DNA from 2 places in the Priestia sp. FSL W8-0524 genome. Region 2 is predicted to be linked to the other one. Evidence: a T-box and tRNA genes for the amino acid it is inferred to sense, from the RefSeq annotation. Region 2 holds a T-box; the other holds one or more tRNA genes.
What was found. A T-box is a leader RNA that pairs with one kind of tRNA and senses whether it is charged. The one in region 2 lies ahead of trpS (tryptophan--tRNA ligase), so its partner is inferred to be a tRNA-Trp.

Region 1 (3,958 bases), 1.5 Mb from region 2:
ACGCAAGGATGACAATCATGCCAATCTTTTTCGTCTTCTTCCTCGAGCTTCATAGGAGCCGTAGACGTTGAATGATGAAAAAAGCTGAAATAAATCCCTACTAAAATAATCACAATCGAAAAGAAATTATAAGGAATGCTTTGAATAAACAAAGAATAAGCGTCTTGTTTTATGCCTTGATGATCAATTGCCATTTGAATGATTGAGACCATATATCCTACAAATGCCGTTGCCACGGGAATTAAGACGATAACAGGAGTAGCAGTTGTTTCAATAACAAACCCTAGCTCTGCTGTCGTCATTTTCACTTTTTTCAGCAGCGCTCTCATAATGGGCGCGATCGTCACAAAACGAAATGTGGGAGCACTGAAGGTTCCAATGGTTGAAACATAGGTTAAAATAAGAGCTTTTTTTCTTGTATCAATTCTTTCTGCAGCTGTTTCCACAAAACCTTTAACTCCTCCAGCCATCTTAATCATTCCGATAAGCCCTGAAAACGCGTATAAAAAGACAACGATTTCTATATTACTTTTATTTCTAAGAGCTTGTACAACGTAGTGAAGTAACTTTTCAACACCTCCGACAATCGAATGATCAATCAAATAAGCGCCTACTAATAAGCCTAAAAACAACCCTGGCAGCACTTGTTTGGTGAAAATAGCTATTGGAATAACAATTAAAAACGGTATAATTGAAAACCAACTAGATTCCATAGGACTCTCCCCTATCTTAAAAACCATATTAGACGTCTTCACGTATCGTTCATTAGCTTTTAATGTAACCCCAATAATATGTGTATATTCACGAAAACGATACGTATAAGCAGCACTGATTGAATAAACTATTTCTAATTAAAAACAGCATAGTAAAAATCTTTATTTCTACAACAAAAAAAGCAGTTTGCACATGCAAACTGCTTTTGAAAAGAAGCGGAAGACGAGGTTCGAACTCGCGACCCCCACCTTGGCAAGGTGGTGTTCTACCACTGAACTACTTCCGCGCAATATATAAAAGTAAAGATACGGGTGAAGGGACTTGAACCCCCACGTCATAAGACACTAGATCCTAAGTCTAGCGCGTCTGCCAATTCCGCCACACCCGCGTGTGAATTGAAAAATAACTCCAAAATGGCAGGGGCAGTAGGAATCGAACCCACACTGACGGTTTTGGAGACCGTAGTTCTACCTTTAAACTATGCCCCTAGAAATGATTTCTTCAAAAGAACCTCGTTTATTGACGACGCTATATTATAATAAAACATATATGGAATTTCGTCAATAGGTCTTTTTATGAATCATGACTAGTACTGGCGACTTCAAAAAAAACTGTGAGGCATATCACAGCTTTTCACACTTCCCACCCCCAGTTGCAGCACCTTTTATCCTCTACCATTTATTTTTATAAGCTTTCTGCAAAAGCACTTTTTAGGAAAAGTGCAGAACTATACAAAATGTCTCCAAAATCGCGTGAAGACTGAAAGAATATGGAGGAGTGCAGATTTTACAGGAGGCACGTTTTTTTGAGAATCCGTATTAAAATCCACAGGTTCCCCCTCATTTCCCACAAGCGTACTGTGAGAAATTTTAGTTTCAATAGCCCCTGTTAGCTCGGCTGCAAATTCTTCACTATCTATCATAACCATAGATTCAGTATTTAAAAATACAGAACGTGAATCTAAGTTAAAAGAACCAACTGCGCTCAAACGCTGGTCGTAAACAACGGATTTCCCGTGAATGGAATAAGGCTGTTGATATTCATAAAGCTTTGAAGCCGCTTTTATGACGCGATTTTTCACTCCTAAGTATGCAGAAAAAGCCATAGCATTCGGAGTGGACGTAATAGAATTCGTTAAAATAATTCTTTGCACTTTAGATTTTACTGACTTATCTATATACTGTTCCATCTCTTTTGTTGGTACAATATAAGGACTTTGAATGACAATGGATTTTTCAGCTTGCTCGGAAAGCTTAATAAACGTTTTCCATATAAAAGGGCTTTTATTCATTCTTTGAATAGGATTTGTAATAAAAGAAACCTTTCTTGTAGGCATCGTTGATTCTCTCCATACAATATAGGGATGGACAAAGGGTTCGTTTGCCTTTTTGGCCTCTTCGTATTGATCTATTAACAATTTCTTTCCTGAAAGGCCACGAAATTGTTTAGTTTTCTTGAGCTTTGGAAAAGCTTTGCGCGTATACGGGTGGTTCCATAATTTCTCTACATACTTCTCCATTGAGAGAATGACACTATTACTTTCTTGCTTTGTATTATAAATCAGCACATCACGGTCATAGACAAAATTTTTATCCGGTTGACTGGCCAAGTATTTATCTCCAATATTTCGTCCTCCACTAATACCTAATTGGCCATCGACTACTATTATTTTATCGTGAAGACGGTTATGCCATGTCCAAGGTTTAAGAATAGTAAAGGGCTCATAGTACTTTAATTCAATATTACTGTGGAAAGCTAGAGCATAAAGAACATTTTTTCTCTTGCCTTTTAACCCATGAGAGATCCCGTCTAACAGCACTCGAATACGTATACCTCGGTCCGCAGCTTCGAATAAAGCACCCATAAGTAAATCCGACGAACGACCTTTGCCGATGGAAAAGTACGCAATATCGATTGTATGCCTCGCTTCTTGAATCATCTGCATCCGAACAAGTCCTGAAAAATAACCGTTTTCCAAAAGCATAACGCGGTCTGTGGATTCTTTCTTTCCGTAAAAATTCTCAGTATTCATTACTTTTAAGTCTTTTCCCTTGTGCAAAGGGACATAAAACAGTACCAATGCAGTTACGAATACATATATGAAGTACAATACGACAATCATTATTAGTATATTTATTAGCATGTTTCCTGTCACAATCCCTTTCCATTCTTATCGTTCTGTTTTTATTAGGATTCTTACTTTTTTAACTTCTATACCTTTTAAAATAAGAATGGAACGATGGATTATTTGTTACACTACTGTTGATTTCCGTGCAAGCCTTCGCTTCCGCTCCTGCAGGGTCTCACCTATTCTGTTTTCCCTATAGGAGCCTTCGCCTTGCCCTCTAAACAACTGCTAGAAGCTATTATATACACGAAACCTACATTCACTCTGCCAATAAAAAAAAGCAGAAGTTCATTATCTTCTGCTTTTGCAATTTATACCCTATTGTGAACCTGCTCTAAGTGTAAGTAAAACAGCGGCTCTTTTATTGATTAAGGTCGTTTTCCATATCTTTTATGTCTTGCTGAAACTCAGTTAAACGCTGGCGCTGTGTTTCAGAAGCATTTTCAAGCGCATTCTCGATTTGCTGAGAGGCTTCGTTCACTTCACCTATCGCTTGCTTCGCTTCATGTCCATAGGATGCATCATTTTTAGCTTCATTTGCCTGTTCATATGCATCTACTGCTTCTTTATGCCCCTGCTGTGCTGCTTGAAACGATTGTTGTTTATCTTTGTTATATGGGAATTTTTTCATCATAGTGCTCCTTTCCATTTGTTCACTCTATAGTGTGGCATTTTTCCACTTATTCATACGACGTTTCAATAGGTTGAAGCTGCGTAAATATTCCGCATAACAACTTCCTTTATTATTTAAGAGCGTCCAATGATATCTTTTATCCCTTGAAATACTTTCTATATTTTACATAAATGTATAATCACTTTCTTTAGCGGACATCATACGAATAGCTTATTTGAACGTCAAAATATATTGGGGTTGACTGCATGCACTTGTTTCTTTCCTTTTTGATCATTTGTGCAGGGATTATATGGATGGAAATAAAAAGATTACCTCAACACTCTCATAAAAAAGAACGGAAAATTTTTATTGTATTCATGACAATCAGTATCATGATCGCTCTTGCAAAAATCTTTCGGCTGCCTCTACCGAACCCTTCTGATTGGGTAGAAGCAATGTTTCAGCCTTTAAGTCACTTATTATTCCGTTGGATCACTTAATTC
Region 2 (3,958 bases):
GTTATTACGGAGGCAAAGTGGACCAATTCTTAATGCGTTTTACAGACTTTGTCTTAAACTTTCCGCTCATTGTTTTTGTTGTAGTGTTAAATACAATTCTAATTGGAAAAATCTCAGGCGTTTGGACGCTCATCCTAGTTGTTAGTTTCCTAAGCTGGGGAAGTACGGCCCGGCTGGTGCGAAGCAAAGTCTTGGCTGAAAAAGAAAATGAATATGTGCTTTCAGCTGTTTCCATTGGGTGCAGCCCGTTTAAAATCATCTTCAAACATTTGCTGCCAAATGTGTTTTCAACGATTGTGGTTCAAGCCAGTTTGCAGATGGCCATCCTTATCGTGTTTGAGTCAGCGATTAGCTTTATCGGTTTTGGCGTGCCGGCTGATACGCCGAGCTGGGGGAATATGCTGACAGAAGCAAGGGAATCAGATGTGCTGCAGAATAAGCCTTGGATGTGGGTTCCGCCAGGTTTAGCTATTACATTTACGATCCTGGCTATCAACTTCATTGGTGAAGGATTAAAAGATGCTTTAAATCCAAAATCTCTTCGTTAAAAATCTATCACAAAAGTGTGATAGGTTTTTTTAGGTTTGTCAGACCTCCTGACAAACCTATTACTATAGAAGAAACTCGGATTTTTTCTGCTTATAGGGGTGGATATAGTTCATGAAGCCTGTAGCAATCATTAGCACTGGCGTTATGTCTGAGCTTCGAAATAAGTGCATTTGCATAATAACCAAAAACGAAGGTATTTTACAATTAATTTTTAGAAAAATAACATCATTTGGAATAAAAATTCCTTTCTCTGCCTATACTGATGGATAACAAACAGATAGTAAGTGAGGGGTAAATTATGCTATATCTTCATGATGTATGGGTTAATTGGTTTGAAGGCGAAGAAAACGGTTATAATGTGTGTCATTTCCATGAGTGGAGAAAAGACGATTGTGTAGAACTGCTCGATCAAGCACCGTTATTAAAAGTAAATCCGCTTTTATTTCATTACATTGAAAATGATCTTTCCGAGCTACCTCAACAACTACTACAAGATGTCTATCAGAAAGCATACATTCGGAAAAATCATGAGCGCACGCAGGTTGAATATTGTTTTATTGTTACAGATGGAACGAATATTTTAGCAATTGATACGATGGGCTATCATATCCCAATTCGAAAAAGCCGCTTAATTCCAAGACAAGAACAGTTAGTTTATGAGATGATTGCGGATCAAGAAGAGCTAGAATATAAGTTCAGTGAAGACGAGCTAACTAAAAAAGAGCATCATATTCTTTCGCCGTCTCCTGAAACGATGAGAGGGCTAACACGTAAAGAACGTCAGCTAAAACAGCTGTTATTTATGGCACTTGATCAGCTACATACAACAAAAAATACAGCTCAAATCCGCTACTGGTACACAGAGTGGAATCCAACGAAATACGAAGACATTCAAGAGATGCCGTTTCAAGACGTATGGAATCAGCTATACGATGAAACGAAGTCAGGGTGGTCACCGAAACATAAATTATTATGCGAGCGCTTAGTAAAAGGACAACCTTTCTTTGAAAAACTTTGGGAAATTGAACAAGAGCCAAAAGTGAATTAAAAAAACGACTGCATAGCAGTCGTTTTTTTAACGTTTACGGCCAATTCCCATTGCGTTTCGCATTTTGCGAAGCATTTTATTAGCCGTTGCATTTGCTTTATCGGCACCTTGATCTAAAATATCATCTAACTCGCTAGAATCAACTAATTCATAATATCTTTCTTGAATTGGAGCAAGTGCTTCAGCTACTACTTTAGCTGTGTCAGCTTTAAAGTCACCATAACCTTTGCCTTCGTACATTGCTTCAATGTCTTCGATTGATTTATTTGCTAGGATTGAATAAATGCTTAATAAGTTTGAAATACCTGGCTTATTTTCTTTATCGTAGCGAACAATACCTTCTGAATCCGTTACGGCACTTTTGATTTTCTTTTCAATCGTTTTAGCGTCATCCAAGAGCGTAATAAAAGCTTTTTGGTTTGGATCGGACTTGCTCATTTTTTTCGTAGGATCTTGAAGAGACATGACGCGTGCGCCCACTTTTGGAATACGTACTTCGGGAATAGTGAAGATATCATTGTATTTTTTGTTAAAGCGCTCAGCTAAGTCACGCGTTAATTCTAAATGCTGCTTTTGATCTTCACCAACTGGAACCAAATCGGTGTTGTATAAAAGAATATCAGCTGCCATTAGTGGAGGATAAGTTAATAATCCTGCTGATACTGCTTCTTTTCCAGCGGACTTATCTTTAAACTGAGTCATACGCTCAAGTTCACCGATATACGCTACGCACTGTAACATCCATCCTGCTTCCGTGTGGGCGGGCACTTCTGATTGAATAAATAAAGTTGATTTTGCTGGATCAATTCCTACTGCTACATACAGAGCAGCAAGGCTGCGAATGTTTTTACGAAGTGCTAAACGGTCTTGAGGCGCTGTAATTGCATGCTGATCTACAATACAAAAATGACAGTTATAGTCATGTTGAAGTTCAACAAATTGCTTCATCGCTCCAATGTAGTTACCTAAAGTGATTGTACCGCTTGGTTGAATACCTGAAAAAATTGTTTTCATCAAATCTTCCTTTCATCTGCACATATATGATGCTAGTTTACGTATACAACATAAAAAGGCCCATCCGCTCCTAGCATAAGCTAGGGGCGAATGGACCGCGTTGCCACCCTAATTAGCACACATTATTGTGAACTATCTTTATTCATGTAACGTTGAGATCAACGTTCAAGCTTTGCACTTGAAAGCTCCAAAGTCCATTCTGCAGGTTTCAATGTTTGTTCTCACCAGCCACAAACTCTCTAAAAATGAAAATTCTGCATACTACTCTTTTTCACAGCTTTAATTATATAGTTATTCGTTATTATAACGCGAAAAAGCAGGAATTTAAACATCTTATCGCTAAAAAGTTTTATAAGACAATTTACTGGAATTTTTCTTCGGCAAAAAAAGACAAGAACCTTTTAATTAAAGCATTTCTTGATGAAAATTTGGTGGAGGATTTGGTAAAAATCTTTTATTTAGTATTTCTAATGCCTTTGTAATACTATTGTAATACCTATACTACAAAAAAGATTTTAGACGTCTGACAAGTAGGCACAATCCTTATAAGATAAGGTTTTTTCCCTCATGACAAAAAAATACCATTAAATAATAGTATTGCAATAAATTTTTAAAATATTTATAATAGGCGTAACAAACATATTTTTTACAAAGGTATTACAATTTCTTAATTTTTCAGAAAAAACAAAATAGCCAATGTTTTGTTTCAATTAGCGAATTTTGTAATGAATGAGTCTTCTACATATTAAGCGCATACATTGGATTTACAGCATGTAAACAATTGATGACAGTTTCATAGGGTAGAAGAATAATTTTGCAGTGAGGTCTTTAGCACTCTACTACGTGAAAAAATAACTGATTATTTTGTATTGAAAGAGGATTAAGAAATTAGTGCATATCAAAAAAATATGGTTGCCACACAAACAAAATTTAATAGGGGGTAACACGCAATGAAGAAAAGGTTGTCAATTCTTTTCAGTTTGCTGCTTGTAATGAGCTTGTTTTTAGCTGCATGTGGATTTAACAAAGAATCTGGTGGCAGTGAAAATGCTAGCAGTGATGGCGGCGACAAGAAAAAAGAGCAAGAGCTTCGCGTAAACATTAAAACTGAGCCTTTCTCACTGAACCCAGGCTTAGCTAATGATTCAACGTCATCAAACGTATTATTACAAACATTTGAAGGTTTAACTCGTATTGGTAAAGATGGGAAACCTGAAAATGCCATGGCGAAAGATGTAAAGGTCAGCGATGATCAAACTAAATATACGTTTACGATTCGCGACGATGCAAAATGGTCAAATGGTGACCCTGTAACAGCAAAAGATTTCGAATATGCATGGAAATGGG

Region 1: it has a tRNA-Trp gene. The T-box ahead of trpS (tryptophan--tRNA ligase) is inferred to sense a tRNA for this amino acid. The anticodon was not compared.

What each region holds. Positions count from the first base shown of each region.
Region 1 covers NZ_JBBOUG010000001.1:1,933,248-1,937,205, reverse strand. Annotated here, with positions in the region: gene NST66_RS09730 (Na+/H+ antiporter NhaC family protein) at 1-713, opposite strand, end outside; tRNA gene NST66_RS09725 (tRNA-Gly) at 929-1,000, opposite strand; tRNA gene NST66_RS09720 (tRNA-Leu) at 1,021-1,102, opposite strand; tRNA gene NST66_RS09715 (tRNA-Trp) at 1,129-1,202, opposite strand; gene NST66_RS09710 (phospholipase D-like domain-containing protein) at 1,442-2,836, opposite strand; gene NST66_RS09705 (hypothetical protein) at 3,204-3,473, opposite strand; gene NST66_RS09700 (hypothetical protein) at 3,770-3,955, shown strand.
Region 2 covers NZ_JBBOUG010000001.1:406,419-410,376, forward strand. Annotated here, with positions in the region: gene opp4C (oligopeptide ABC transporter permease) at 1-548, shown strand, start outside; gene NST66_RS02085 (hypothetical protein) at 661-819, shown strand; gene NST66_RS02090 (YjbA family protein) at 848-1,597, shown strand; gene trpS (tryptophan--tRNA ligase) at 1,625-2,614, opposite strand; T-box leader at 2,691-2,895, opposite strand; gene NST66_RS02100 (peptide ABC transporter substrate-binding protein) at 3,562-3,958, shown strand, end outside.